Regions from separate parts of the Rummeliibacillus sp. NPDC094406 genome, predicted to be linked through region 2. Evidence: riboswitches for the same ligand, from Rfam matches in the RefSeq annotation. Region 2 holds a riboswitch; the other holds the start of a gene.
The links. Region 2 has a riboswitch for FMN ahead of ACIQ4I_RS05260 (ECF transporter S component). Riboswitches for the same ligand answer to the same signal wherever they lie in the genome.
Positions count from the first base shown of each region.

Region 1: it holds a riboswitch for FMN, as region 2 does, so the genes downstream of both, ribE (riboflavin synthase) here and ACIQ4I_RS05260 (ECF transporter S component) in region 2, are expected to answer to the same signal.

Region 1 covers NZ_JBIWGZ010000001.1:270,647-287,236, reverse strand. The annotation lists gene ACIQ4I_RS01320 (hypothetical protein) at 7-285, shown strand; gene ribH (6,7-dimethyl-8-ribityllumazine synthase) at 876-1,343, opposite strand; gene ACIQ4I_RS01310 (bifunctional 3,4-dihydroxy-2-butanone-4-phosphate synthase/GTP cyclohydrolase II) at 1,356-2,546, opposite strand; gene ribE (riboflavin synthase) at 2,565-3,203, opposite strand; FMN riboswitch at 3,568-3,698, opposite strand; FMN riboswitch at 3,878-4,008, opposite strand; gene ACIQ4I_RS01300 (hypothetical protein) at 4,386-5,132, opposite strand; gene wecB (non-hydrolyzing UDP-N-acetylglucosamine 2-epimerase) at 5,783-6,979, opposite strand; gene ACIQ4I_RS01290 (ABC transporter ATP-binding protein) at 7,008-7,916, opposite strand; gene ACIQ4I_RS01285 (ABC transporter permease) at 7,931-8,734, opposite strand; gene ACIQ4I_RS01280 (nucleotide sugar dehydrogenase) at 8,731-10,008, opposite strand; gene ACIQ4I_RS01275 (glycosyltransferase) at 10,181-12,889, opposite strand; gene ACIQ4I_RS01270 (hypothetical protein) at 12,870-13,133, opposite strand; gene ACIQ4I_RS01265 (glycosyltransferase) at 13,166-14,440, opposite strand; gene ACIQ4I_RS01260 (glycosyltransferase family 4 protein) at 14,437-15,699, opposite strand; gene ACIQ4I_RS01255 (LCP family glycopolymer transferase) at 16,001-16,590, shown strand, end outside.
Region 2 covers NZ_JBIWGZ010000002.1:108,408-124,997, reverse strand. The annotation lists gene ACIQ4I_RS05325 (spore germination protein) at 1-772, shown strand, start outside; gene lysA (diaminopimelate decarboxylase) at 876-2,192, shown strand; gene ACIQ4I_RS05315 (GNAT family N-acetyltransferase) at 2,385-2,756, shown strand; gene ACIQ4I_RS05310 (DUF309 domain-containing protein) at 2,753-3,253, opposite strand; gene ACIQ4I_RS05305 (segregation/condensation protein A) at 3,310-4,095, shown strand; gene scpB (SMC-Scp complex subunit ScpB) at 4,061-4,660, shown strand; gene ACIQ4I_RS05295 (D-alanyl-D-alanine carboxypeptidase family protein) at 4,680-5,678, shown strand; gene ACIQ4I_RS05290 (pseudouridine synthase) at 6,257-6,988, shown strand; gene resA (thiol-disulfide oxidoreductase ResA) at 7,111-7,641, shown strand; gene resB (cytochrome c biogenesis protein ResB) at 7,658-9,331, shown strand; gene ccsB (c-type cytochrome biogenesis protein CcsB) at 9,328-10,515, shown strand; gene ACIQ4I_RS05270 (response regulator transcription factor) at 10,627-11,343, shown strand; gene ACIQ4I_RS05265 (ATP-binding protein) at 11,336-13,135, shown strand; FMN riboswitch at 13,330-13,467, shown strand; gene ACIQ4I_RS05260 (ECF transporter S component) at 13,633-14,217, shown strand; gene trhO (oxygen-dependent tRNA uridine(34) hydroxylase TrhO) at 14,883-15,833, shown strand; gene ACIQ4I_RS05250 (hypothetical protein) at 15,920-16,216, shown strand; gene ACIQ4I_RS05245 (LysR family transcriptional regulator) at 16,306-16,590, opposite strand, start outside.

The DNA.
Region 1 (16,590 bases), on a different contig from region 2:
GTATCTATGTTAAATAACACCAAAATTACTCTTTGTAGAATTTGTATTGTATTATGCAATTTAGTTATAGCCCCTTATTATTATGCTGTAGAATCAAATGAGGCTGAAATAAAAAATTTAGAGAAAAAAATTGAAAATCTTCAAAAACTATTAAAGGAAAAAGAAAGACGGCGACTCCTACGGGAAAAGCTTGAGCTGAAAGCCCCGCATGACGAGGAGATTGAAGCCAAGCCCGTGGAAAGCGCCGTCTGTAGCGGAGCATACAAATATGAACGTTGGAAATAAATGTATTGAAACGTTCGTATTTAAAAACCGAAAATGGATTTATGAAAATGATTCAATTTGCAATTATTTATAAAACTCCAAATAAAAACCCGGAAAATTAATTCCGGGTCTGATTTCACTTTATCCTTTATGACGATTAAATTGTTTTAGCTTTGCATTTCAACTCAGACTCTTTACGCGGGATTTTAAGCCGTGTCCATCACCTGAAATTTAACTATTTAACCTTTACCCAGAGATTGTGAACTCCCTGAGATACCTGAACTATTTTGTCTGGTTCACTCATTGGATTTTCACCCTCCTGATCATTCTAGATGCAGTAATATAACTTTATCCTTCATGATGATTAAATTGTTTTGCATTAAGCTTCATTACTCAGACCTGATCCACGGGACTTCACTCCGTTTCTTATTACCTGAGAATTTTAACGATTTAATCTTTGTTTAGAGCTATAGTGCTCACCTGGACTTGGTTCACCCATAGGATTAACCCCTCCTGATCATAAAAGGATTTCTTAAGTGAAATCTTTAATAGTATAGCCCCAGCAATCGTTTTTATACATTTTACTTCAAAAAGTTATCGTTCATTTTAAATTAATCGAACATGCGGCTTAAATTAGCCATTTCAATTGCTGAAACCGCTGCATCATAACCTTTGTTTCCTGCTTTTGTTCCAGAGCGTTCGATTGCTTGTTCAATATTTTCTGTTGTAACGATACCGAACATAACTGGAACTCCTGTATTTAATCCTACGTTAGCAATACCTTTTGCTGCTTCATTACAAACATAATCATAGTGAGAAGTTGCTCCTCGAATAACAGTTCCTAATCCTATAATGGCATCATATTTTTTTGTATCAGCCATTTTTTTTGTAATAAATGGTACTTCAAATACACCTGGAACCCATGCTACATCGATATCATCTTCTGAAACGCCATGACGTTTTAAACCGTCCATTGCACCGCTTAATAATTTTGCAGTTAAAAACTCATTAAATCTACTTACTACAATTCCAACTTTTAAGTCAGTTCCGATTAATTGTGCTTCAAATGTTTTTGCCATTTCCATTCACTCCTATGCTAGTATATGTCTCATTTTTAATTTTTTTGTTTCTAAATATTTTTCGTTTTCTGGCTCTGCTGTAATTTCTACTGGTACGCGGTCAACAACTTCAATGCCATATTTCGTTAATCCTTCAATCTTTGCAGGATTGTTTGTCATTAAACGTATTTTTGTAATACCTAAATCGCGTAGCATTTGAGCACTTAAACCATAATCACGCATTTCTGCAGCGAAACCTAAGTGAACATTTGCTTCAACAGTGTCATAGCCTTGTTCTTGTAACTCATAGGCTTTTAGTTTGTTAAGTAGTCCGATTCCTCTTCCCTCTTGACGCATATATAAGACAACTCCAGTACCTGCTTCTTCAATCATTTCTAATGATTTGTGGAGTTGCGGTCCACAATCACAGCGTTTTGAATGAAAAATATCTCCGGTTAAACATTCTGAGTGAATGCGTACAAGTGGTACTTCATCATCTTGTGGATTTCCTTTTAAAATAGCAAGGTGTTCTTTATCATTTAATTGGTTTGAATAGCCAATCATTTGAAATTCTCCAAATGATGTAGGTAAATTTACTGAAGCTACTCGCTCAATCAATTGTTCTTTTTCATAACGATAGCTTATTAAATCAGCGATAGTTACGAATTTTAAGTTATGCTCTTTAGCAATATCGTGCAGATGTGGTACTCTTGCCATTTTTCCGTTATCAAGCATTATTTCGCAAATGACACCTGCAGGATCTGAACCACAAAGTTTAGCAAAATCGACTGCAGCTTCTGTATGCCCTTGTCTTTCCAATACACCATTATCTTTTGCTATTAAAGGAAATACGTGTCCAGGTCGACGGAAATCAGAGCTTTTTGCTTCTGGGCTGATCAATTGTAACATCGTTTCGGAACGTTCATACGCACTGATCCCTGTTTCAGTCGTTTTGTAATCGACACTAACCGTAAATGCTGTTTGGTGATTATCTGTATTATTGTCAACCATCGGATTTAACTCAAGATGATTTGCTAATGCTCTAGACATTGGCGTACAGATTAAGCCACGGCCATATTTCGCCATAAAGTTAATATTTTCAGGTGTTGCAAATTCGGCCAACACTAGAAAATCCCCTTCATTTTCACGTTTTTCATCATCAACAACAATAACTATCTTACCGTTTTTTAAATCTTCAATTGCTTCTTCGATTGTATTAAACATTTCAATACACCAGCCTTTTTAAAATCCATTTTCATTTAGAAAATCCATCGTTATCGTTGAATTTTCTTGTTTTCGATCCAAATGGTTGATCACATATTTTCCTAGTAAATCATTCTCAATATTTACTACATCATGTTCTTTTTTTACGCCTAATAATGTTAGATCAAAAGTATGGGGAATAAGAGATACTGTCAGTTGAGTTGGCTTGACATCGAAAATCGTTAAGCTGATGCCATCGATTGTAATAGAGCCTTTTAACATACAAAACTTGCTTAACTCTTTGCTTATTCCTATATCCACATAAACGGCATTTGCAAATTTTCTTTTTCTCAATATGACTCCTGTACCATCCACATGCCCAGATACGAAATGACCTCCGAATCGACCATTTGCGGGCATCGCTCTTTCTAAGTTTACATATTGACCAATTTGTAGAGATTGGATATTTGTTGCTTTTACTGATTCAGGCATGACATCCACTGTGAATTGACTATTTGAAAAAGAAATGACAGTTAAGCAAACTCCATTAACTGCGATACTGTCACCAAGATGGACATCTTCTAGGATTTTTCTTGATTCAATCGTTAGTTGCATACTATTTGTTGCACTTTTTATTGCCTTAACTTTCCCTAAATCTTCTACAATTCCTGTAAACAAATGTAACACCTCATTTCAAAACAGAAGTAATCTTGATATCTTTGCTAATTATTACGTATTTGTCCACATAGCTTAATTTTAGTAAGATTGCTTTTTTTCAAAGGTTTTTCAATACTTTTTCTATGGATATAGTAGGCTTTTTTAATTAGACAATCTCATTTCGAGTTTGTTGGAAGTTTTTGATCATTACTTCCGATTCATATAATAGTCAGCAGTCAATTTACCCCTCCATTTTGGATATTTTAACCAAAAAGAAAACTCCTAAAGGAAATTTACCTAAGGAGTTTTCGGGAGAATATGTAGTAAATGGTATCACTAAATAAGCCTATTGAAATTAATTTTTCAAAAGCTTCTACCATTGCTCATTGTCCTTCTCCCATCCAGACTATACTGTCGGCTTTGGATTTACACCAAATCCTGCCTATAAAAGGCTCACGGGCTTAGAATTGCTTCATCACCGTCGATTGGGAATTTCACCCGCCCCCGAAGGACTACGTATTTTAAATTGTTAATGGTTTTCTAAAATTTAAGCAGAATACTCTCTAGCATTCAAAGCTTAATAAAAAAGAAAACCCCATAGATTTTTCTCTACGGGGTGGATTGGAAGTCTGTTTATTTCATCATCAAATAAACCTATGAAATACAATAGTAAATCATAAGAATTTAACGTTCCATACATCCTTCTCTCATCCAGACTATACTGTCGGCTTTGGACTTACACCAAATCCTGCCTATAAAAGGCTCACGGGCTTAGAATTGCTTCATCACCGTCGATTGGGAATTTCACCCGACCCCGAAGGAATTATTCATCTATGCGCAAAGTATATCACTTTTAATCTGAAAAATCATTAATAATTTATTATTTATTTTCAATTGAGTTAATTTCATAAGTACTTTTCTAGTTAAAAAATACGAATATTTCCTACATAAACAACTCAATAATTCGGATAATATTCTATTTCTATAATTACTTAGTATGCAGCTCCAGATGGCGCTTCCCCCAAAGAGTCACCCTCTTCCGCTTCATAGACAATGTTCTAATAGATATTACATATAAAAATGGACCATTTAATTTTCGTGTTTTTCATTAAATCTTCGAATTATGAAATTAATTCAATTTATAAAAATATATTAAAATCAGCTGCGAAACTCTATTAAACCAATACGAGTAATCATTAAAAGCTAAACTACTCTATTTGAATTTTCATAACGTTTAATGACTACTTTATTTAGGTTATCATGTCGTTTAATTAAGACACTGATCATTTGATGCCATTTTTTACATTGCTTAGATGCTTCCTTGTATACATCCGAATCTTTTTCCACTGGTTCCTCAGGTTCCAAAAATACATACTCAATAATTGGGTTGGACAAATCATCAACTACCACTTTTAAACTTAACTTAGATACTTCTTCAGAGCTCTTTTCTGTTGTTTCTTCAGATTCCTCATCTGAATTATCTTTCAAACTATTTTCTGGTTCCATAACATATACTAATGAATTTCCGCCACCGTCAATTAATGATCCTCCAAGTAGTCCACCTCTTGAGATTAATGCTATTTGATTTCCATCTTCTTCAATGGCTGTTTCATAAATTTCATTGAATAAATATTCCCTTACTTCAAAATCAGAATCTGTATCTTCTCTTTTTGCAACAAAGAATGTTTGCGATGCCTCTCCTATGAGTAATGCATTTAAATAATCTGAAGATACTGTAGAATGACTATGCGGATATTCTTGCAACATTTCTTCTGTTTCCTTTTTAATTGCCTCTTCTCTTCTCATCTCTATTAATTTAATCTGATATGAGCCCCATTTATACAATAAAATTGAAATGAGTAAACAAAGAAACTTGGTTCCAAGTGTTGAAACGATAAAAGTTAAAATAAAGAATAAAACACTTGTAAAAAATATTAGTAAGAGATACATGAGCAGACCACCTTTTTAATAGATCACATAAGGATATTAATTTATTTCATCTAAAATACTATGCCTTAATAGAAATACTATTCGGTGTCTATATCTTTCATTCTTATTTTGGTTAGTTTTTTTAAAGAAAAATGCGTTTTACTTAATTACTAATAGATTTCTTCAAAAAGGCAATCAAAGCTGAAACTATTGAATTAAAGTATAAATAATTCAGGTTTAATGATTGGGTGGTCATTTAACTTAAGTTATTGCTAGATTACTTTCGCTCATTACAAATTTGAAAAGGCAATACGGTATGGTGACCGTATTGCCTTTCAATTTGAGATTTAAAACGATAAGTTTTAAGAAGATTTATTTGTAATTTTTATTCATTTGAATCAATTTCATAAATCCGTTTTCGGTTTAAAAATACGAACATTTCAACACATTAACTTTTAATATTTAGTTTTGGATGTTCCGCTACAGACGGCGCTTTCCACGGGCTTGGCTTCAACTCACTAATGTTCGTATATTTCAGATAAATTTTGCATTATTAAATTGATTCATTTTCCAATCTTTTAGTTAAGAGGAAATGATGCTTGTACTATCATTTTACGGAAAAGTTCTGCAATATGAGATTTTTTCCTATATTAACTCTTATATTTTTATATTCAATTGAGAAGCTTTTCAATATTTTTATGTAAACTAGTGTTTTCCAATCTTTCGAAAGGGCTTGGCATAGATTCGCTTTTCTTAAAATGATATAGTATCGATTCCACAATTCTTTCTGAAGCATGTCCATCACCATATGGATTGGATGCTTTCGACATCCTTTCATATTTCTTTGAATCCGTTAGTAATTCTTTTGTTAATTCATAAATTGTTGATTGGTCAGTACCCGCAAGTTTTAATGTTCCTGCTTCAATACCTTCTGGTCTTTCTGTTGTATCACGAAGGACTAATACCGGAACACCTAAGGAAGGTGCTTCTTCTTGAATGCCACCTGAATCTGTTAATATGATATGTGCTCTTGATAAGAAATTATGAAAATCAATCACTTCTAACGGTTCAATTAAGTGAATTCTCGAGTTCTCTCCTAATATTTCAGCAGCAATTTCTCTTACTGCAGGATTCAAATGAACTGGATATACTACTTGAAGATCATTATGTTCATCTACAATTTGTTTGATCGCTTTGAACATATGTCTCATTGGTTCACCAAGGTTTTCCCTACGATGAGCTGTCAAAAGTATCATTTTATCGTTGCCTATTTTCTCTAAAATAGGATGACCATAATTTTCAGAAACAGTTGTCGATAAGGCATCGATTGCTGTATTTCCTGTTACAAAAATTGTTTCTATTTTCTTGTTTTCATTCAATAAATTTTGCTGTGCTTTTTTAGTAGGCGCAAAATGAAAATCTGCGATCACTCCAGTTAGTTGTCGATTCATCTCTTCTGGAAATGGAGAGTATTTGTTCCATGTACGTAATCCAGCTTCAACATGGCCAACTAAAATTTGGTTGTAAAATGCTGCAAGACTTGCGACAAATGTTGTTGATGTATCGCCGTGAACAAGCACTAAGTCAGGCTTTTCTTTCTGCAATACTTCATTCAAACCTTCTAATGCACGTGTGGTAACATCAACTAAGGTTTGTTGTTTTGTCATAATATTCAAATCATATTGAGGCTGAATATTAAATACATCCAACACTTGATCAAGCATTTCTCGATGCTGAGCTGTTACAGTTACAATCGATTCGATATCATCTTGATGTTTTTCTAATTCAAGTACTAATGGCGCTAATTTTATCGCTTCTGGTCTTGTACCGAATATTGTCATTATTTTCACTTTACTTTGATTAGTCATCTAGAACCTACACCTCTATCTATATAAATTAGGCAAAAATATACGCTGCACTTATAATTACTACAAATAGTAAAATAGCAGTCTGTGTTAGAAAAGAAAAATTAAAGCCACTCTTTTGCTTGTTTTCGCTTATTAAATTGCTTGATTCCTCTTCATACTGTTCATCCAACAATTTGGTCCTATTTACTTTCTTTTCTTCTTCACTTAGAGCATTAAACCATTTAATAAACTGTTTATATTCCCCAATTACTTTTTTTGTTGCGTCAAACATCTTAATTTGTCCAAAATGAATCCACATCACTCGATCACAAAATGCTTCGATTTGGGACAAGGAATGACTAACAAAGATAATCGTTTTTCCCTGGCTTTTAAATTCATTAATCTTATTTAGGCATTTTTGATAAAATGTCTGGTCACCAACAGACAATGCTTCATCGACTATTAAGATATCAGGATTTGTATGAATCGAAATAGCGAAACCTAAGCGTGATTTCATACCACTTGAATAATTTTTTACTGGTTGGTTTATGAAATTGCCTATGTCTGCAAATTCGATTATTTCTGCAGTTAATTCATTGATATCTGCAATGCTTAAACCGTGCATCAAACATTTCATTTTAATATTTTCCAAGCCTGTTAAGGATGCATTTAAACCAACAGAAATGGCAATTAGCGATGTTTCACCGTTAATTTCTATCGTTCCTGAACTTGGCGGAATGACTTGTGCTAGTAAATTTGAGAGAGTAGACTTACCAGATCCATTCAATCCAATAATACCAATCGCCTCGCCTGCATTTACCTCAAAACTGATATTTCTTAGTGCATTAAACTGATCTCGATCTTTTTTTAAAGAAATAATATCTACTAATTTATCAGATTGTTTACTATATAAACTGAAACTTTTTGTTATATCCGTGCATCGAATTTTCGGATTCATACCTCTTCCTCCGATTATAGGTAGTCAACAAATTTGTTACGGAATTTGATGTGTAAAAAGGAGCCAACTGTTAATATTAAAATACTTAAACTCCAGAAATAAACTGTATATGGTAGGTCTTCAAAAAACCATTGTCCGCCCAAAATAGAAAATCTAAAGCCTTCAATAATGTAAAATAATGGATTTAATTTTAATATATTGACAAAGAAATCGGGAAAATTATGAACGTTCCATACAATTGGTAAGAAAAACATTAATAGACGCACAATTGATTGCACCATCATCTGCACATCTCGAATAATGGTTGTAAGTGTCGATAAGAGTAATGTAATTGCAAAGAGCAAGAAATATAAGCAAATTAGATAATAGATTAGTTGAATTAAATAGGCACCTGAGAAGATACCGTATAATAACGCAATCCCAATCGTAATAATAAGCATGGGAATTAAAGATATTGAATTCCCCACGATTTTTATCGTTGGTAAAACGCTAACTGGAAAATGCATTTTAGATACTAAATTTACTTTTGCAAAAACACTATTTGAAGCTTGCGTAATTGTTCGACTTATATATAGCCATGGAACAAGTCCAATGATCAACCAAAGGAAAAATGGGGTTCCATCAACTGGCGACCCTTTTCTAATCCCAAGTCCGAAAATAAGCCAATAAACTCCTATTTGAATGAATGGGTTTAATATTTGCCATAATGCACCCAAGTAGTGCATTGTATATTTCCCTTTTTCTTCATATAAACTTAAACGGAATATCAAATTTAAATGGAGAAATTGCTCTTTCAAAACTTGCCCAGCGAAGTTCATACAAGTGTAGCTTCCTTTTTCGTATATTTAAAGAGATTTCCATAATTCATATATTCAACATCATGTGATAGTTTTTGCACAATATTTTTTGTATCAAAAATTCTTCTGTTCGACATCTGCATAAAAACACTTTCGCCAAATCTCTTAAATTCATCATGATCTGTAAGTACAACAATTAAATCTGAGCCATCGACAGCTTGCGCAAGGTCTTGCATAACCCAATTCAATTGAACATGTGGGTCATATGCACGAACTTCATAATTTCCTTGGGATTTAAGCATTTCAAAAATTTCTAAAGCTGGACTTTCACGGATATCGTCTACATTTCCTTTATACGTTAGCCCAAAAACAGTAACGACTTTTCCACTTGCATTTTCCATCAATTTATTAACATTATCTACCACGAAATGTGGCATGGATGTATTAATCGTGCGAGATAAATTGATTAATTGTGCTGTTTCAGGAGCTTTTGCGACGATAAAATATGGATCGACTGCTAAACAATGCCCCCCTACTCCAGGTCCTGGTGTATGTAAGTTAACTCTTGGATGTTTATTGGCCATTTTAATAACATCAAGGCTATTAATTTCTAACTCATTACATACTTTCGCGAGTTCATTTGCCAGTGCAATATTAACATCTCTAAATGTATTTTCCATAAGTTTAGACATTTCTGCTGTTTTTGCATCTGTTCGAATAATTTCTCCCTGAACAAATGTACTATATACATTTACACCAGCTTCCGTACAAGCTGCTGTAATTCCTCCAACAATACGATTATTGAATACTAACTCTTGCATAATTTGTCCTGGTAAAACTCTTTCAGGGCAGTGAACTAGGAAAACATCCTTTCCAACTATAAAGCCAGCCCCTTCTACTAACGGTCTTACGAAATCATCCATACTACGGGGTGCTATTGTCGATTCAACAATGATTGTATTCCCACTCTCAATATATGGTAATACTGATTTTACTGCACTTAGCACATAAGTTAAATCACAAGATTTATATTGATCATGATAATTAGGGGTTGGTACGGAAATAATGAACGTATCCGCCTTTTCAGGTGCAATTTCAGCTCTAAAAGTTCCCATTGAGATAACTTCTTCTAGAGCTTCTTGTAATCCTGGCTCTTCTAAATGAATTTTCCCGCTATTCAATGATTCTACTACTTCCTTTTTAACATCTACGCCCACAACATTCACATTGTGTTTTGCAAACATTATTGATGTAGGTAATCCAATATATCCTAAGCCAATCGTACATAATTTCATCATTATTTTCCTCCAATATACAAATTAGTCATTTTGATAAGGTTTTCGATCAATATATTGATTCAAGTTAACCTTGAAACTGTATGAGAAAATCGGTAAAAATAAAATTTTGAATCTAGTACGAATAGTTGCATGTCACCTCCCTTCAATTTGATATCTGAATTTTCAATTATCAAATTTTAGAGAAGTACTTAGCAATTTTTTTGTATTTACCTCTTTTATAAAAAGCTTCAAATTTATCAATTTCTACTGATTGTTCCACTACAAATTCTTTGTATAAAGAATAAATTTTGTAAAGAGTATCGATAGCCTCTTTTTGATCTTCATCATTTATTCGTTTAATTCTTATCAGATACCAATTTCTGAAATAGAAAGTAAATCGCTTTTCCATATACAAAGTGAGCAAATCATTGCTAATCAAAAATGGCAGTCTCTCTTTCTCCAATGTGTAATATTTTTCAAAGAATTTTTTTGTCACAGTATTCGTAACTGAACCTGATACAGCTGCATAATAAATGTGTATATCCAGATCAATTACTGCACCTTTTGTTGAATGTAAAAGTAACTCTTGGAAAAATAACGTATCTTGACCACCTGCATTTTCAACCATTTTCAATTGATGCTCTGTAATGATTTTTCTTTTCACAACTAATGCCTGAATACTTTGCGTTCTCAAATCAGTATGAATTAATAATTGTTTTGGATTATTAATGATCCTACTTTGAATAGCTTCAGTTACTGTTTGATAATATTTAAAATAGCTAATTTTCGTATTATCAAATTTAATCATGTTACCTATTGCAATATCTAATTCATGATCACTTTTTAATAGAATTAATAACTGAGCATAACCATCATTAACTGCCTCATTGTCTGGATCTAAATAAGTTACATATTCACAGTTTGCTAAGTCTACTCCCATGTTCCTTGCTCTTGAAGCACTACCACTTCCACCCTCTGGAAAGAAATAGGTAATTACATTTGGATGCTCTCTTGCAATTCTATTAATTGTGTTCAAGGTTTCTTTGTTTGAAGAACCATCATCCACCATAATTATTTGCATTTTCTCAAAAATGCTACTTCTTTTTAAGCTATTAAAACACTTGTTTAACAAGTATTTTCCGTTATTATAAACAGGAACAATTACAGATAATTCATATTCAATATCTGGTATCTCAAGTTCATGAACTCTAGTAGTATTTAATTCAAAATGATCTATACTATAGCCATATTTCTTCTTGTAATTTGTAGGCATTTCTAGCAATTCATCTGCATGGAAAGTATTTGCCCAAAAAACTGTTTTATATTTATCTTGAATTACATTGATATAGTTGTGTTCTAAGCCTTCGATTAATTTGCTGCCATTATAGAAGCTGTTTTTAGCAATATAATCCGAATCTGTATACTTAAATCCATTGATCATATCTTCTAAATAGAATTCTAGATATTGATAGTTTGAGCTGAAAAAAGCAACGATATCATATTGTGATTTTATCTGCTCATTGAATTCTTGCTCAGAAATTAAATACTTTTCTAGATATGATTGATTTTCAAAATCTCTAATAACGTCTTTAGTTAATTTATCAGCCACAACTAGTACTTTTTTAGCGGTAAAATGTGAGACTATTTCAATTTTCTCTAATAAGTTATTAAATCTTTGGAATGTTGTATGTGATGACATCACATTTCGTATTCCTACTACTTGATGCTTATAAACTTCTTCATCTGTAAATCCGTTCAAAATATCTTGGACTTCTTTGCGATTATTCACTATAAAGACATTTGGAAACTTGTCATTCACCCCTACACTATAATTCGAAATGATAATATTCCCAATCGCTTGTAGCTCATAAATTCTGTTGGCAAACATGGTTTCACTGAATTTCACTGAGTTTAAATTAATTGCCCAATCATATAGTTTATGAACTTTTTGAAGATACTCATGTTCAATAGATGGCGAAACATATTCTAAGTACTCTTGTGGGAAGAAATAATTTACTTTATCCAAATGGAAATTTCGATCGATTATTTTTAAATTTCGATTGGCGCTGATTACACCCTCGAAAATCTCAATTGTTTCTTTTTGTCTTTCTGGATACTTATTTAACCAAGACCCTGCAAAGAAAACACCTTTACTCTTTTTGTTATTATTTATTCCAATTGGATTATGATATAGTGGATTAATTCCAAATTCTAAAACGAAAACTTTATCATGATTACATGCCTTTTTATATCTATCAATTTTTTCTTTCGCTGTTGTAAAAACATAATCACATTTCTTTGCAATTCCAATAAATTTATCATAATTTACAGGATCTTCTTTGGAGTAAAATACTGTTTTTACATGATTCTTTTTATAGAAATTTATCATTTTGTATAATTCTTTTCTTTTTGAAGATGCAGAGTTCGCTAATCCCACCCAACTACCATCCAAGCCTTTCCAAGCACTTACAACGAATAAGAAATCTAATTGATCCTTGAATTCTTGATAATTTTGAATTGTAATGGGTATAAAGTTTGCGACATCCTTATAGGATTGATATAAAAATTCATCTGCAATGATTCCCACTCGAATCGTATTCTTTTCGTAATACCGGCTTCCATTACTATCAGGAATATAATCTAGTAATGGTTTAATGTGGTCAAAATAATTTAAATCAGCTATTTCTTCTCGATAGCTTAAATATTCTTCCTTCGTCATTTTTGTTTGTGCTGTTTTAATCTCATAAAGAAGTAGTGATTCTTCAGGGATTATTAAAGGTAACTCTCCATTTTCTTTTAAGTAATCAATTTGATATTTTTCTTTTTTGATCTCATTTTCAAGATTTTGTCGTCTTGATTGGATCTCTTTAAGCTGCTCATCAATGTTGGTTATTTGCATTTCTTTTGCCTCGCTTAATTCTTTTTAAGAATCTCCAATATACATAAGTAAGCTTTCCAAGTTTCGAATTACTGATTGCATGATATTGTGATTGTAATTTTTGATGAGAAGTTAATAGATTCTCTTCTTGGGCGTACATTCTTAAAAGTTCTTCTTGAAACATTACTTTAGATTTTTTTTCGTTAATTAAAGATTCTTTTAGAGATTCCAATTCTTTCGATAAATCTTCTGTTTTTAACTCCAATGTGAGCACTCCTAGTAGTAAATTAGATGGTTTTAAGATACCTTCGCATATACATTGATGAATAATTCTCTTTCTTTTTCCCAATTGAATAATTCACTAGCTTTTAAACTGTTTTCGCTTAATCGGTTGCGTAATGCAATATTATCCAATAATTTGTTAACTGCCGCTGCAATTTCATCAGGCTTATGTGAATCAATACAGATCCCGGTTTCTTCTCCTTCAACAACTCTTTTAATTTCGGGAAAATCACAAGCGACGACTGGAACACCTGCCATCATGTACTCAAATAATTTATTGGATGAAGCTGAGTAATGATTATAGTTCGTGTTATTTAACACTTGAAATCCTAAATAAGCATTTCTTGTATATTTCGGTAATTCACTTAGTGGTACTTTTGGTAAAAATTTCACTTTCTCTTGAAGATTCATTTCGTTAACCATTTTAATTAGATCAGTTTTAATGCGACCATCTCCAATTAGAATAAGAGTTCCTGCATTGAATTTTGGAACAGCTTTTATCAATTTATCTAATCCTCTCCCTGCTTGAATTCCGCCTTGGTAAAGAAGAATTTTTTCATTCTCAGGCAGTTGGAGTATTTCATGTAGATCCACATGGTTATTCTCAATTTTCTTTTGGATAAATGGGTAATTATGTACGACATTTGGATAAAATCCATATAGAACTTCATTGTATTTAGCTCTGGTATGATTTTCCACTATCATCGAATCCATTCTTTTAATAAAGAATTGCTCCATCTTGCTATAAATTGAGCTATCATAACCTGTTCGACTAGTTTGTACTTCATGTGAATCGTAAATTAATGGTTTTTTTATAAGTCTCCATTTTGCACATAGATAGCCTTGAGGTAATGTATTTAAATCATTTGAATGATAAATATCGTATTTTTTCATTCTGCCTTTTAAGATCATTCGTGTAATGACACTGCCTCTTAATAAAGCTGTTTTTAATTTAGTCTTTAATATAAGTACCCCTAATAAGGTTAGTGGTAGGAAAACTAAAGGGAAATAATATGCCAAAAATAACCAAATAACTAATGCTACTCCACCTGCTAATTTATTCTTCATGCAATATTGAAGTGTTGTAAATACGAAAGGATATCTCCTAACTCTATACACATTGAAATTGTCATTCCTTTCTTCAATATACTTCATATTTTTATCACTTGGATCATGAATACAGATAAGGTCTACTTTATATCCTTTTTCTGATAAAGCTGTGCATTCTCGAAGTACTCTCGCATCATTTGTAAAATGGTTCCAAACAAACATACATACTTTTTTTCTCATAGTCTGATGTCCTTATCTATTTGGTTTAGTAATGGTACTGTTTCGGGTTCTGCGACTTGATTCTCTTCTTTAAGCAAGGATATTAATTTTTTGATATTCTTTTCCCATATGAATTGATCCTTGATTAAATTAATCGCATTATTTGCTGTTTTTTCTCGTAATTCAGGGCTATATTTTAATAATAAAATATATTTCACAATTTCATATGCATCTCGTTTTTCAGAAAAAAAACCTGATTGATATTTTTGAATAATCTCTTTAGAGTACCCTGAAACAGCCGCTACAACTGGTAAACCAGAAATCATATAATCTATTAATTTTCCAGGTAGCACTGTATCAAAAACATCATTGTTATTTAAAGAAAGAACTCCAACATCATGCTCGGAGTTTAATTTTAAACAGTCCTCTCGTGTAGTAGGATTAATAAATGAAACATTGTTCAATTTGTTATCCTTAATAAATCTTTGTAACTCGTTTTTCTTTTGGCCATATCCAACAATCGTTATTAAAATATGGTTTTTATCTAATTTTTGAACTAAGCTTTTTAAGAATTCGACATCCTGAGCAAGTCCAATATTCCCCGTGTAAATGACTCTAAAATTCCTATGAAATCTATAGGCTTGTTGCAATTCATATTGTCTGCCTGCATTCGGAATATAAGTGATTTTGTTTGGATTGATCTTAGCCTTATTAACAATATAATCTCTAAATCCAATGCTATTTATAATGATATGATTTGCTTTCTTATATAAGTAAATTTCAAATAGCGAAAAGAGGTTGATAATTACTTTTTGATTAAATACCCCTACTCCTTTTAATGATTCTGGCCATAGATCCCTGACATCTAAAATAAACCTCGACCTATACCTCAATTTTGCAACAATTCCAACAAATGCAATGAAGATAGCTGGCGTTGTAACAAGAACAACATCATATTTTTGTTTACTAAATAGTACAAAAAGTAACATTTTAATCGATATTTCCAGATAGTGAATCAACCTATTTAGCATATTTAAAGCGTATTTCCTATTTTTCACTTTAATTCGATGAACTTTACTTGCATCATCTAGTGATTTGTCATTCCAAAATTTTTTTTCTTTATAAAGTTGTTTGTTTGGATAAGTAGGCTCGGTTGTCAGTACGGATACATCATATCCTTCTTTCTGTATTAGCTGGAAAATGTTATTCATTCGATTTGCATGACTACCTATTTCAGGATAAAAATTTTGGGTGATGATTAATATTTTGGAATTAGACAATGAGAGCAACCTCCTAAAGTAGCTACAGTCTTGAAGATTCGAATTATTCTGTATATTTATTCTCCGGCATTTTGTTTACGCGTTCATTGTAGCATAATTATTTACATATTTTGTTAAGGAACTGATTCGTTTTTATTAACTATTTGTAAATTATTATTAATTTTATTAATAAACTCTTTATTTTTTCAAAAAGTAGTCTATTTTAAAAGAAGCCCATATTATTTATGAATTAGCCGTATATGGTGCTATTTCTGATAAGTTCAACTAGATGTTATTACCAAATTGCATACGGAGGCTTGAGATGGCTGGTGAACGAAGAAAAAGAATACAAGAAAATGAAAAAAAAAGCTTTTGGAAATGGATTGTAGGCATTGTTATGGTGTTAGTACTTGGAATAAGCGGGATGGCCTACAGTATGTATAATAGCTTTTCAGCAAATTTGAAGGAAACGCATGTTAACATTAATCGTGATCAATCGAAACAGCGTGTGAAACAAGTAAATTTTGAGAAAAGAGATCCATTTTCCATATTATTGTTAGGGGTTGATGGCCGTGAAGGTGAAACTGGTCGATCTGATACCATTATTGTATTAACAATAAACCCTAATTCAAAGGATACAAAAATGCTCAGTGTTCCAAGAGATACATATACCGAAATTGTAGGGTTAGGGCATAATACAAATGATAAATTGAACCATGCTTACGCTTTTGGGGGTATTAAAATGTCAATGGATTCAGTAGAACATTTAATTAATATTCCAATTGATTATGTTGCAGAAGTTAATATGGATGGTTTTTCGGATATGATTGATGCAGTCGGTGGAATTACAGTAAAAAGTACACGAGCATTTGAGCAAAATGGCTATCAATTTAAAGTAGGAACAAATAAATT
Region 2 (16,590 bases):
ACCGTTTGTCCGATATAGTGAAAGACCTGATATTGTGGCTGCACATATATTAGAAGGACATATTGCGATTGTTGTTGATACATCTCCTTCAGTTATATTAGTGCCCATCACTCTTTTTCATCATTTGCAACATGCTGAAGAGTATAGACAGGCACCTGCAATTGGAACAGTCGTACGATTTCTACGTTTTTTTGGAGCTTTTCTTAGCTTCTTCTTACTGCCTCTTTGGTTTCTGCTTGTTAAGCATCCCGAATATGTCCCTTCATTTATGGACTTTATAGGTCTCAATAAAAAAACCTCTATTCCTCTCCTTATACAAATTCTGGTTGCAGATATTGGTATAGAGTATTTAAGACTAGCAGCTATCCATACGCCAACGCCTTTATCAACTGCAATGGGGCTTGTAGCAGGTATCGTTATTGGCCAAATTGCAATAAACGTAGGACTGTTTTCTGGAGAAGTTGTTCTTTATACAGCAGTTACTGCTATTTTCACTTTTGCAATTCCATCATACGAACTGAGTGTATCCGTTAAGATTTTCAGAGTCTTATTATTATTGCTTACAGCCGCCTTTGGAGTAAATGGTTTCTTTATCGGTATTTTAGGTACAGTATGGTATATGGCATCATTAAAACCAATGAACGTGCCTTTTTTATGGCCACTTATTCCATTCTTCCCTAATGCTTTCGCACATGTACTATTGCGTTATCCAATGACAAATGATGCACCAAGACCGTTTTTTGTTGGAGCTAAGGATCGAAAACGTTCTTAATGTTATGAGCCATTGCATCTGCTCTTCTATCGTGTTAAAGTTCATGTTATAGAAAATTCCGTGTATTCTTACAAATGATCATGGATACGATAGGAGAGATTGGATGCATTTATATGGAACTCAAACTATTACAGAAAATAACCATTTATCTATCGGTGGTGTCGATACAGTAGAATTAGCAAAAATATATGGTACACCACTTTTTGTTTATGACATTGCTTTATTTAGAAAGAGAGCGCGAGGTTTTGTCGATACATTTAATAATGCTTCCGTCTCAGCACAAGTTGCTTATGCTAGTAAAGCCTTTTCAAGCGTTGCTATTTATCAAGTGGCTGCCCAAGAAGGGTTGTCTGTTGATGTAGTTTCTGGTGGTGAATTATATACTGCTTTACAAGCAGGATTTCCATGCGAAAAAATTCATTTTCATGGAAATAATAAGAGTTTACATGAATTAGAATTTGCATTTGAATCTAAAATAGGCTGCATTGTAATTGATAATTTTTACGAAATTGACGTATTGAAAAAATTGTCTGCACAAAGAAAGCAAAAAATGGATGTATTAATTCGCGTAACGCCTGGTGTAGAAGCGCATACCCATGATTTTATTACAACCGGCCAGTCTGATTCAAAATTTGGTTTTGATTTAAGTAATGGTCAAGCAGATGCTGCTTTTAAAGCGCTATTTAATGATCCGTATTTAGAATTACAAGGAATGCATTGTCATATTGGTTCGCAAATTTTTGATACAGCTGCATTTCGTTTAGCAGCGAAAAAGTTAACAGAAAAAATGGGCGAATGGCAAGAACACTATCAATTCCATACGACTGTCTTAAATTTAGGTGGCGGATTTGGTATTCGTTATACAGAGGAAGATGCGCCATTACAACCAGCAGTATATGTTGATGATATGATTAAAACAGTGAAACAAGAAGCCGAAAAGTTAAAATTACCAATGCCAGAAATTTGGATCGAACCGGGCCGTTCATTAGTTGGTGATGCAGGTACAACACTTTATACGATTGGTTCACAAAAAGAAGTTCCTAATACACGTAAGTACTTAGCTGTAGATGGAGGTATGTCAGATAATATACGACCGGCTCTATATGATGCTAAGTATGATGGAGCAATTGCCAACAAAATGTCACATCCTGCTACAGAAACTTATACGATTGCTGGAAAACTATGTGAGTCTGGTGATAAACTGATTGAGAACATAAATCTACCAGAGGCCGAGCCAAACGATATTCTTGCAACATTTTGTACAGGTGCTTATGGTTATTCTATGGCAAGTAACTATAATCGTATACCTAGACCAGCTGTTGTGTTCGTTGAAAACGGTGAACATCAGTTAGTAGTGAAACGCGAAAGTTATGAGGACCTTGTGAAGTTAGACCTTCCGCTATCAATTGGAAGGGGGTAACCCATTTTGAAAAAAAGTAATATCATTTTGTTAATATCCTTACTCGTTATGTCAGGTATATGGGGTGTTATTTACTGGTTTTTTATAGCACCAAATTCAATTCCTAAATAATGGGAAAAGATTTGCGTATTTTTTGCTTTTCGTGTAGGATATTCAAGGATATTTAAAGGCAAAAAAAGAGGGATCTAATATATGTTATGTCGTTATAAGAAAGCAAACGAAAAAATTGCAATGGGGCTCTTGTCTTTTATGCCCGAACATAAAGATGTAAAAAAGTTACAAGAGGCGATTTGTCAATATAATTCTGATCCAAACTGGCAACTGTTTTTATGGAAACAAGCAGAAGATACGATTGGTCTTGTAGGTGTAGAGGTACAAGATAGTCAATGGATTGTTAGACATATATCAGTAGATCCATCTCATCGTGGAGAAGGACTTGGAGTAGAAATGATTCGACAGCTTTCAGAAATGGATTTATGTGGTTCAATCGCACCGGATTCTTTAACAGAATCCTTTATCCAAAAATGTCTAACGATGTTAGAAGAAGCAGACAAAAAGCACTAATGTCTGCTTCTTCTTTTTTCTTGACGTGCTAAAAGAATATTGGAACGATCTCTAAGCATATGTTTATTTTGAAGAAAATAAGTATCACTTGGTGGCAATGTAGCTATAGAGTGCTCTACTTTTAATTTTAAATCGGGCGACTGAATATCAATATACCAACATATATAAGGTTCATGATTATTCACTTTTTCTTGAGTTAGATGAATTTGATGTAATAAGTTGGATGTATTAATTTCTTCTAAGAACGAATCATAAATAGAAGCATTTAATGTACGTTCTGCCTTGTTTAATATGGTATGAGCTCCTTTAAAATTCTCGCGTCTCCAGTGATAAAGGCCCGTTGCTAGTTGAATCCATCCTGTAAGCGGATGTTTTTTATCTCGTGGTGCTACTTCTTTCCAATACTCCTCTAAAACTTCATGACATTCAAAGTAATCTTGATTGCCATTGAAATAAGTAAGAAATTGGATAAATAAAGGGTGATGCATTGGATGCATTTTGCTCACCTTTCCTCTATACTAAATTTTGAAGTTAAATTGTCAGGTGGTAAATTATGTCGTATGAAGTAAAATTAGAGGCTTTTGAAGGCCCTCTCGATTTATTATTACATTTAATCCATCGCTTGGAAATCGATATATATGATATCCCTATGGCAGAGCTTACTGCACAGTATATGGAGCATATTCAAGCGATGCAAGTGTTAGAGCTTAATGAAGCAAGTGAATATTTAGTAATGGCAGCTACATTGCTTGCGATTAAAAGTAAAATGTTATTGCCGATTCACGAAGGTGATCTTGATGATGAAGAATTTGAAGTAGATGAACCGGACCCTCGTGAAGAACTTGTAGCAAGATTAATAGAATATCGTAAATTTAAAGATGCAGCTATTAATTTAAAAGAAATGGAAACAACCCGTACAAAATATTTTACAAGACCTCCAGCAGATTTATCCGCATTAATGCCTGAAGAACAATTAGTTTTGTTTGATACTTCTGTGAATGTCTACGATATGGTAGCAGCATTTCAAAAAATGTTGAACCGCAAACGGTTAAAAGCGCCGCTTACAACAAAAGTGACAAAGCAAGATATTTCGATTAAAGACCAAATGCGTGCAGTTGTTGATGTTTTAAAATCAGCGAATGGACGTGCTAATTTCTTTGATTTATTTCCTTATGAAGATAAGGGTACACTTGTTGTAACGTTTTTATCGCTTTTAGAACTTATGAAACGCCAAGTAGTAGCCGTTGAACAAGATAATAATTTTGAAGATTTAACGGTGATTTTACGGAAGGAAGAAATAACAGATGAACAACTTGAATCGATTGATGAGCAGAATTGAGAGTCTTCTTTTCATCATCGGAGAAGACGGATTAACGATCCAACAACTTTCAATTATTACTGAAAAAAAAGAAGAAGAAATTGCAGAAGCAATAAAACAGATGATGGAACGTTACGAGAAACAAGAAGAACGAGGCATCGTTATAAAAGAATTGGCAGGTACATTTCAACTCATTTCAAAACCTGAGCACGCAGATTTAATCCAAAAATTGGTAGAAAATCCTCCAGCTCAATCATTATCTCAAGCCTCACTTGAAGTATTGGCAATAGTTGCATATAAACAACCAATTACTCGTGTCGAAATTGATGATTTAAGAGGTGTAAAAAGTGAAAGAGCGTTACATACTTTAAATGCAAGAGGTTTAGTACATGAAGTTGGGCGAGCTGAAGGTACTGGCCGTGCCATATTATATGGTACAACAAAAGAATTCTTGAATTATTTTGGTATGAAGAATATTAACGAATTACCAGAGCTCCCAGAAGAAGGTGCCGCTGATCTAGACGAACAACCAGATTTGTTTATGTCTAAATTCCAAGAAGCTTTTCAAGAACCACAAACAGACTGATCGCTAAAGGAGTGACATTTTGCGTCGATGGATTGTTGTAGTATTGAGTTGTATTATCGTTCTAATGCCATTTGAAAAAACAGCAGAAGCAGCTACAAGTTCTTACGCAGTAATTGATGCAGATACAGGAAGATTATTAATTGGTATGAACGAACATGAAAAACTACCAATTGCAAGCCTTACCAAGATGTGGACGGCTTTTGTAGCAGTTAAGGAATCGGATTTAAACACTGAAACGACAATTTCAAAAAAAGCAACATTGAGTGAGGGATCATCAATATACCTTGTTGAAGGTGAAAAGACTACGTTAAAAACATTACTTAATGGTTTACTTTTGCGCTCAGGAAATGATGCTGCAACAGCAATTGCAGAAGAAGTAGGCGGTTCAGTTGGTGGATTTGTCAAATTGATGAATGACTATGCGTTACTGTATGGATTATGGGACACGCATTTTGAAAATCCATCAGGTTTGCATGATGACAAGCATTTATCCTCTGCATATGACACAGCTCAAATGTTGAGAATTGGAATGCAGGAAAAAAATTTCCGTAAAATAGCTACCACAAAATATTACAAAAATGATTTACAAAATCCAACGGTTTGGAAAAATAAACACAAACTTCTACACTACAATAAATATGCAATTGCCGGAAAAACAGGTTTTACAAAAGTTGCTGGCCGTACACTTGCAACGTATTTTGAAAAAGATGGTAAGCGAGTTATTGTAGTAACATTGAATGAATCAAATGACTGGCAAGTTCATTCAGGATTTGCAGAAACTGCTTTCCAAAAATATGATAAAAGATTATTGGCAAAACAGGGATTATATCAAGTAAGAGATGATCTACAAGTTGAATTGGAGCACCCTATTTATGCTCTAATTTCTAAGGAAGAAGAGAAAAAAGTGAAATCAATCCTAAGAATGCCGCGGATTGCACAAGGTGATATTGGAATTTGGTCATTTTATCTTGATGGACAGCCATTGATTGATGAGCCTGTTCATATGATTTGGAAATAAGAGGGGACTGCTTAAAATAGTAGAAGAAATTAATTAAATTAGCACCTCGACTTGCATAAAGCGCGAGAACGAACCGTATGAGACAGACTCAGTTGGCTCATACGGTTTGTGCGCTTAGCGGGGTCCCTAGCAGAAAAAATAGTAGGCTGTTCAATAGTGAGTTATATGAGTTATTCATTCACTATTAGGACAGTCCCTTTTTCTATATTGGCGATGTTAAATCGAATTGTTGAGATTTGAAAGGAATAGTAATTGTCCAACACGCCTTATAAAAGCGCGAGAAAGTTTTTCTTAAAAATGAAAGCGTAGCAATTGAGTATTGAATCATGTGAGCCAATCCGATTGGTCATAAGGTTTAGTATTTAGCATGCTTGACTGTGGATAAAAAATCAACAGAAGTAATTAACAGAGCATTTACATTTAAAGTGGCGCGCTTGTTCAGAAATAGAAGTGATATGTGAATATATGGATTTATTAAGAACCAAAAGTAATAGTGCAGCTTCTAATACTTTTATTATTAGAAAAAATATGCAATAATTTTTGAAGGCTAATAGCATAAAGTTTAATGAGGTGACCAAATGGAAAGACTACAGAAAGTGATTGCTCACGCAGGAATCGCATCAAGAAGAAAAGCAGAAGAATTAATCACAGAAGGTAAAGTAAAAGTGAATGGACAAGTGGTTCGAGAGCTTGGTACAAAAGTTACTGCTTCAGACTCAATCGAAGTAGAGGGAGTTAAAATTGAAAAAGAAATAAAGGTTTACTATTTATTATATAAACCAAGAGGCGTAATATCAGCAGTTTCAGATGATCGTGGTCGTAAAACAGTATTAGATTTATTCCCAAATGTAGAGCAAAGAATTTTCCCGGTAGGTCGATTGGATTACGATACTTCAGGTGTATTATTATTGACGAATGATGGCGATTTTTCAAACTTATTAACGCATCCACGTTATAACATTGATAAAACGTATGTGGCTAAAGTTAAAGGGGAACCAAGAAGAGAAGATTTGAAAAAATTAGAACGAGGAATCATGCTTGAAGATGGTAAAACGGCTCCTGCTCGGGTAAAAGTACTTTCATCAAATCGTGAACACGGAAAATCTATTATTGCAATTACAATTCACGAAGGACGTAATAGACAGGTTCGAAGAATGTTTGAAGCGATTGGATGCCCAGTAGAAAAGCTAAAACGTGAACAATTTGCATTTTTAGGACTACATGGTTTAAATGCAGGTGAGTCGCGTGAGCTAACAGCTCATGAAGTAAAGCAACTTCGTGTTCTTTCAGAAACGGGTAAAATCGGCTAGATTTTACTCTTTATGTTACAAAAGATTCACAAACCATTCATATATATTTAAGTAAATAAGCCAAAATTTGTTATAATAGAGTGGATTGTTTCTGTAGTGATTAAGGGGGCTTTACTTCAACAATGGAGAAAAAACAAAAAAGATTATATTTACGATTAATCATTTTAGCCGTTCTAGTCGCAGCAATCGTTTACACTGTGTACACAACTGCAAACAAAGATAACGTACAACTGTTAAAAGTAGGCGACGATGCACCCAATTTTTCATTAGTAGATTTAAATGGTAATACACATAAATTATCAGATTATAAGGGCCAAGGCGTCTTATTGAATTTCTGGGGGACATGGTGTAAAGCATGTAAAAAGGAAATGCCAGCTATTAATGATCAGTACAAACAATTTAAAGACCAAGGTGTTCAAATATTAGGTATTAATATCGCTGAATCTGATTTAGAAGTTTCAAGCTATACAAATAAGCTAGGTGTTGAGTTTCCAATTTTACTTGACAAAACAAAAAGTGTTATGAGGGCTTATAACGTAGATCCATTACCAACTACAGTTTTAATAGACAAAGACGGCAAAATAGCGAAAATTATCATTGGAGAAATGACGGAAACAGATATTAAAAAATACCTTACAAGTATTAAACCATAAGAAGGAGTTCTAAAGGATGAAAAATATAACTTGCGAATGTGGTCATGTTAATCCCGAAGGAACGCATCTATGTGAAAAATGTGGACGACCTCTTACAGAAGAAGAAAAAAATCAAAAGATCGTTGATATGCGATATGAAGGAAGAGCGATTCGTTCGAAAACGTATAACAAAACAATTATCGATAAAATTTGGAACTTCTTCTCAAGTGTTAAAATTGGTGTCTCGTTAATTGTAATCACCTTGGTAGCAGCAGCTATTGGTACATTTTTACCTCAGGTTGTTTATGTAAATGTAATGCAAGGTGAAGATGTAAAACAAGCATACATCGACAACTATGGAACCTTTGGTAAAATCTATTATAACTTAGGGTTAACCGATATTTATAGTTCATGGTGGTTCCAAACATTAATCGGATTACTAGCTATTTCAATTATTGTTGCAAGCATAGACCGTGGCATTCCACTTTATAAATCGTTAAAAAACCAACGTGTAAAACGTCATGAAAGTTTCATGAAACGTCAACGGATTTTTGGTCAACAAGAGATGACTTCAGAACAAGCAGATGAATCATTAAATTTAGCTGAAAAGAAAATGAAAGAACTAAAATACAAAGTTCGCAGAGAAGATGGAGTCCTTCTTGCAGAAAAAGGCCGCTTTGCTCGTTCTGGTCCATATATCAATCATATAGGATTAATCATATTCCTCTTCGGTGTTATGTTGCGCTTGATGCCTGGTTTTTATATCGATGAATCATTATGGATTCGTGAAGGTGAAACTGAATCGATCCCAGGTATGGAAGGTTATTACCTACATAGTAATAAATTCACCTTCGAGACATACAAAAAAAATGAGCAAAAAAAAGAATTCAATCAATCCAAAGCTGCAGTCAACTCTGTAGCGAAAAATTATCAAACTGATGTTGTTTTATACAAAGCAAAAGACGTAAGTGTTGCAGGAGATACAAAAGATTTAAAAAAATTAGAAAAATACTCAATTAAAGTAAATGACCCACTGAAATATGATGGCTATGCACTTTACCAAATGGATTTCCGGTTAAATGAGCTCAAAGCAATGAATTTTAACTTAATCAATAAAAAAACAGGGAAATCTCTAGGCGAAGTGAATATAGATTTAGCAAATCCTAAAAAAGTATATGATTTAGGTAATAAAACAAAGGTAGAACTAAAAGGTTATTATCCAACATTCTCTGGATTTGATAATGGTGAGCCACAATCTGATTCACCAATACCAAACAATCCAGCATTTATCTTCAAAATGTATACACCTGAAACGCCAAAAGGTGAAACGAGTTTCGTTGCAATCAGACAAACTTTAGAACCACTTGGTACAACAAAATATAAAATGAAATTCGCAAATGTTGAAACACGTAATGTATCTGGGTTAACTATCCGGAAAGATAAGACACTTCCTGTTCTGGCACTTGGCGGTATAATCTTTATGATAGGTGTAGTTATGGGATCTTATTGGAGTCATCGTCGTTTATGGCTTCAAAAAACAAAAGATGGGCGCCTTTTATTGGCTGCACATACAAACAAAAACTGGTTTAGTATGAAAAAAGATTTAGACATAGTAACTGAATTTGCTCACCTACCCGTTTGGGTTGACCAACAGGATCAGGATAATCAAGAAGATCAAGAGAAAGAAAAGGAAGGTGACTATACTTTATGAGTTTAATTGATATTAGTAGCTCTTTACTATTTTTCGCATTTATCGCGTATTTAGTTGCTACGCTATTTTTTGGAGGAGCAGTTAAAGGTGCACAACAAGATGCATCTGTATCCAATAAAAAATGGGGTAAAATCGCGATTACAATTACGATCATTGGATTTATCGCTAATCTAGGTTATTTCGTTACGCGTTGGATTTATGCTGGACATGCACCAGTAAGTAATATGTTCGAGTTTACAACAGCATTTGGTATGTTTGTTGTCGGCGCATTTATCTTAATTTACTTTATTTATAAAGTACCTGCTCTGGGGCTATTTGCATTGCCGATTGCTATTTTAATCATTGCTTATGCAAGTATGTTCCCACGTGAAGTTAGTCCATTAATTCCTGCGCTTAAAAGTTATTGGTTATATATCCACGTTATAACTGCAGCGATTGGTGAGTCAATTTTAGCAATAAGTGCAGTTGCGGGTTTAATTTATTTGTTGAAAAAAGTTGATACAACTAAGCGTACAAAAAGTAGTATTTGGTTAGAAGTAGTAATGTATGCAGCAGTCTTAGTTATTGGTTTTGTAATCGTTTCATCAACGTTCAACTTAATGGGATATAAAGCAGATTTTACATATGTTGATAAAAACGGTGCACAACAAGAAATCACCTATAACAACCCAGCATTATTTGGTATGCACAAGTATGAACTAAAATCTCCAGGTAAAATGGAACCATTAGCAGAAGTACCTGCTGTTGTTAATGCAAAAAAATTAACAACTGTAGTTTGGTCTATTATTTTTGGTACTATATTATATGGTTTAATTCGATTAATCTTACGTAAACCAATTTCACGTATGGTACAACCACTTGCAAAACGAGCAAATGCACAATTATTAGACGAAATTGGTTATCGTTCAGTATTAATTGGTTTCCCAGTATTCACATTAGGGGCATTAATTTTTGCTATGATTTGGGCACAAGAAGCTTGGTCACGATTCTGGGGCTGGGATCCAAAAGAAGTATGGGCTTTAATTACTTGGTTATTTTACGCAGCTTTTCTTCACTTACGTTTATCAAAAGGTTGGCAAGGTGAAAAATCTGCATGGCTTGCTGTAATTGGCTTTGTCATTATTATGTTCAACCTTGTAGCAGTTAACTTAATCATCGCAGGTTTACACTCATATGCAGGATAACGAATTACGAATAAAAGTCTTTTCCTTGATATGAGGGAAAGGCTTTTCTTTTCTTTTCATTTTTTATTACTGATTGTACAATAAATATATAGAATACTGGGAGGCATAATTGTGACTGAACAAATTTCGATTTTAGTGGTAGATGACGAAGATCGTATTCGTCGTTTATTAAAAATGTATTTAGAACGAGAAGGCTATGAAGTAGAAGAAGCAGAAAATGGTGAACAAGCAGTAGAAAAGGCTCTGGTTAATGATTATCATTGTATTCTTCTAGATATCATGATGCCAGAGAAAGATGGTTTAGAAGCTTGTGAAGAGATTCGTAACCAAAAAACAACGCCTATTATATTACTAACTGCTAAGGGTGAAGAGGCAAATAGAGTACAGGGATTTGAAAGTGGCGCTGATGATTATATTGTAAAACCATTTAGCCCAAGAGAAGTAGTATTACGCGTGAAAGCTATTTTACGTCGTTCTGCTGCATTTTCGCCGATTTCCGTTTCATCATCTTCTAAAGACTTAGTGGTATTCCCACATTTAACTATTGATCATGATGCACATCGTGTTTCTGCTGATGGAGTAGAAGTAAATTTAACACCAAAAGAATATGAATTACTATATTTCTTAGCAAAGGCACCTGATAAAGTATTTGATCGCGAGCAATTATTAAAAGAAGTGTGGCATTATGACTTCTTCGGAGATTTAAGGACTGTTGATACGCATGTAAAACGTTTACGAGAAAAACTAAATCGTGTATCTGAAAATGCGGCAAAAATGATTGTAACAGTATGGGGCGTTGGTTATAAATTTGAGGTAGTCAATGACTAGAATATGGAACAGTGTTGTCGGGAAGCTATGGGTAACCATTTTGCTTCTCGTTTCATTTGTATTATTTGTTTTTACAGTATTAATGTTAGAATTTCTATCTAAATACCATGCCCAACAATCCGAGGCATTACTTCGCCAAGAAGCGACTACAATTGCAAGGATTGTAGATGATCATGAGTCAATAGCATCCACAAAATCGATTATCAGCGATATTTTGAGTGATGAAACTAATGCAGTAATCGTTGATAAAACAGGTAAATTAGCATTTTCACTTCAAGAAGGTCTAAACCAAGATAAGATTAAGGATAAAATTATTGGTGAAAAATCATTTAATCAAGTTTTTACTTCAAATAAACCGGTAGTCAAAGAAATGATGCTACCATCATCAACTGAAAAGGATCATGTAGAATCCTATATAGTTATGGCCTTTCCATTAAATGCTCATAAAATGAATCATGGTGTTGTTTTTATTTATCAAAGTCCTGATGCAATACATCGTACAACAAATGAGACAACAAAAATTGTCTTTTTAGCTGCAGCGATTGCGTTTATACTAACAACTTTCTTTGCTTTCTTTTTATCAACTCGAATCACATCTCCATTACGTAAAATGCGAGAGGCTGCTTTCGAGTTAGCAAAAGGAAACTTCGATAAAAAAGTTCCTGTATTACAAAATGATGAAATTGGTCAATTAGGCACTGCATTTAACCAAATGGGGCGTCAATTAAAGCATCATATGGAAGTTATAAATCAAGAAAAAGAACAACTTTCAAGCATTCTGACATCTATGACAGATGCTGTGATAACATTCAACAGTGATCGTACAGTCATATTAAGTAATCCACCAGCAGAGTTATTATTACAAAAATGGTTTATCAATAAAGGCTCTGATAGTGAACGTCCAATTCCTCGAGAAATTTTTCATATGTTAGAGCATGTGATTGACTTGGAAGAAGAATTACGGGAAGAACTTGAGTTGGATGGCACGTATTTCTTGATTTCAATTAGTCCACTTTATAGCGGAGATTCTGTACGGGGAGCCGTTGCCGTATTACGAGATAAAACGGAAGAACATCGCTTAGACAAGCTTCGATCAGATTTTATCGCTAATGTATCACATGAATTACGAACCCCTATAGCAATGTTACAAGGTTATAGTGAAGCCATTATAGATGATGTTGTATCAAGTGAAGATGAACGTAATGAAATGATACGTATTATTTATGACGAGTCTCAACGTATGGGACGACTTGTAACCGATTTACTAGATCTTGCTCGTATGGAATCTGGTAATATCACTTTATATAAAGATTTAGTACCTATCACACCTGTATTTGAACGAATTACCCAAAAATTTGTTCAGGCTGCAAAGGAAAAAAATATTGAGTTGACCTATTCATCTACTTTCGATGAATCAATACGAATTAGTATAGATGAAGATCGAATTGAACAAGTATTAACGAACTTGATAGATAATGCTATTCGTCATACTGGGCAAAATGGAAGTGTACAAGTAATTGTGGATCAACAAGTTACTTATGCGCGAATTCAAGTAAAAGATAACGGTGCAGGAATTCCAAAAGAAGACTTAGAGTATGTATTTGAACGTTTCTATAAGGCAGATAAAGCAAGAACAAGAGGTAAAGGTGGTACTGGTTTGGGACTTGCTATAGCCAAGAATATTGTGGAGGCACATAAAGGGCGTATTAAAGTTGAAAGTGAAGTAGATAAGGGGACAAACTTTATTTTTTATTTACCCCTTGAAATACAACAAGAAAAATCAAAAGTCTAAAGTTGGGATGTAGGATGTCAAATAATCTTTTATAAGATTTTTTGGCATCCTCTTTGTATTCAATTCATCTATACTTAATTTAAAAGTGTTCTATATTTATAGAAATACCAAATTTTTCTATAGAAAATAAGTATAAAACCTTTACAAAGCGCTATTTTTTTTATATAGTTACATTGTATAAAAAAATCATATTGATTCATCTTCGGGGCAGGGTGAAATTCCCGATCGGCGGTATTAGAGATTAATGCGTTACTCTTAAGCCCGCGAGCCGTAAGGCAGGACTTGGTGAGATTCCAAGGCCGACAGTATAGTCTGGATGGGAGAAGGTGAAGGTACGGTCGTCTATTTACTATATATTTTATTTATAGTACTGATGGACGCTTATTTGACTATGCCTAATTCTCCCTTAAGCTGTTAAAGCTTGAGGGTTTTTTTGCATATTATAGGTTCCGGACCTTTCCTCTTTTTGAAGTGAATCGGCAAAAGGAGAGAAAACAATGAAAAACACAAAATTACAAAAGATGGTCTCAATCGGGATGTTAAGTAGTATATCATTTGTATTAATGATTTTTAATTTCCCATTACCTCCATTTCCCAGCTTTTTAGAAGTCGATTTTAGTGATGTACCAGCTATTATGGCTGCAATTACGATGGGTCCAGTAGCAGGAATCGTTGTTGAATTTATTAAAAACATATTAAACTGGTTCTATGTAGGTAGTCCGACAGGTGTTCCAGTAGGACAAATTGCAAACTTTACAACAGGTATTCTATTTATCATGCCTGTATACTTCATATATAAACGTTTATCAAGTGCAAAAGGTTTAACAACAGGTCTAGTTATTGGTACATTAACAATGGCAGTTGGTATGAGTGTATTGAATTATTACCTTTTTATGCCAATGTATAATTATTTCTTAAATGTACCAACTGAAACAGGTATAGCTCTTAGAAATTCAATTGTTACAGGTATTTTACCTTTCAATATAATAAAAGGAATTATAATTACTGCAATTATGCTATTACTATTCTCAAGTTTAAAAAAATGGATTGTGAAACAACGTAAACAATTTATAAATGAATAAAATATTTAGATTAAAAGGCTATCCTTTAAGGATAGCCTTTTTGATTAGTGTTCTTGCCAGCCTTTAGGATGTATTTCTTCAAAAAGATTGTCAGTAGATTATTAAAATATATGAGTAAGTCAATGTTATAAATGTTTTTCTAGTATAAAAATACGATTGCATTTCCGAGGCCTCCCCATTTTCTGCTTCAAAGACAATGTTCTACTAGATATGGCATATAATAAGGCTCATATATGTTCGTGTTTTATATCAAACATTTTTTATTTATTTCCCGGGAAAGAATAATTCCGAAAAATAAAATAAGTTACCTTGGATGGTTTAATGTTATATTCAAAGAATTTATTTTTTAGGCTTTGTTAAAAGATATTGTTGATTTTATAGCATTTTAATTGAATGAAAGGCGCTGAATCCTGCGGGAAAGTGATCTCCTGTAACGCAACTGATGAAATATCAACAGCATTATTAATCAAAGCCATTTTTTGAATGTGAACTGTTTCCTCATTTACTAGGCAAGATTTTTGCAAATTACTATGATTACATATATAATTTGTTAGATATTTTATGTATTGAAGCATAAAATCTGCAATGATAATTTTCGATTTTAGTAACTGAAATTAGAGTCTATCTCAAATATCTTGCAAATATTATAGGATAGGTGGATAAATATGAATTATAGAGTTTTACTTTATTATTTTTACACAAAAATTGATGATCCCGAAAGATTTGCAACAGAGCATTTAGCTTATTGTAAATCATTAGAATTAAAAGGTCGTATTTTAATAGCATCTGAAGGTATAAATGGAACAATTTCAGGTACGGTGGAGCAAACGAATAGTTATATGGAATATATGAAGGTAGATCCTTTATTTGAAGGAATTGTTTTTAAAATAGACGAGGTAGAAGGTCATGCTTTCAAGAAAATGCATGTACGCCCTAAAAAAGAATTAGTTAACTTTGAATTAGAAGAAGATATAAATCCACATGAATTGACGGGTACTTACTTAGAACCTGCTGAATTTTATCAAAAAATGAAAGAAGACAATACAGTTATTATCGATGCACGAAATACGTATGAATATGATTTAGGTCATTTTAGAGGAGCGATTAGACCAGATATTCAAACATTTCGTGAACTACCAGAGTGGATACACGAAAACAAAGAACAATTTGAAGGGAAACAAATTCTAACATATTGTACTGGGGGTATCCGTTGTGAAAAATTCTCAGGTTGGATGAAGCGAGAAGGATTCGAAAATGTTAACCAACTCCATGGTGGCATTGTCACATACGGAAAAGATGAAGTGGCAAAAGGACAATTATGGGACGGCCAATGTTATGTCTTTGATGAACGAATCGCTGTACCCGTTAACCAGGTTGAACATGTTATTGTGGGCCATGACCATTTTGACGGGGAACCATGTGAACGTTATATTAACTGTGCAAACCCGGAATGTAATAAGCAAATCCTATGTACTGAGGAAAATGAACAAAAATATTTAGGTGGTTGTACACATGAATGTAGAGTGCACCCACGTAATCGATATATTGCTCGCAATCACTTATCTGAAAAAGAAGTAAAAGATCGATTAGCAGCTATTGGTGAAACAATCGACTAATGTAATTAGTAGGGCGAGCTAAGCAATGGGACTTAGTTCGCTTTTCTAATGACTATTTATGAGCTGGTTGAGAAGGGATAGAGAGTATGATTATACAAGGTAAATTACACCTTCAATTAATGAAGGGCCCGAGCCTATTATTCTTAGATGATGAACCACTAGCAAAAAAACTCAATCCTTATGACGGAAAGCAAGTGTTAGTAACTTTTAAATTGCCTAATGTTGAAAAAAAGGTAAATGGAATTGCTGGAATTTTTTATTTTGAAGGTAAAGATGGTTATGGTGGAGATAAATTTACAAATGACTTCGATATCGAAGAATTTGATTGTATTGAATGGTTATCTAATTTTGATGGTAATCAGGTGACTATTTTCATTGAGTAGTCCAATATAAAGTTTGATAAAGATGTTACAATATTTTCTATAAAATAGAACAAATCCTCTTCCGGAAATTTGCTGGAAGAGGATTTTCTTTAACTATCTTTGAAATAATCAAGAATGAATTGTTGGAATTGCTTAGTCGCTGGAGAGAGGAATCGACCTTCAGACCAAGCCATACCGATTACACGCTCAAGTTTTAAGTCGCTTATGTGTATTTTGGCAATCCTTTTTGGATTGAGTTCTTCGCCATCTGGTAAAATAGAAACGCCTAGTCCGGCGGCTACAAAACCAGCAACCGTTGCTACCTCATCTCCTTCGAAGGTAATCTTTGGGGCAAAGTGTGCTTTTTTGAATAAGCCATCTAATTGAACTCTTAA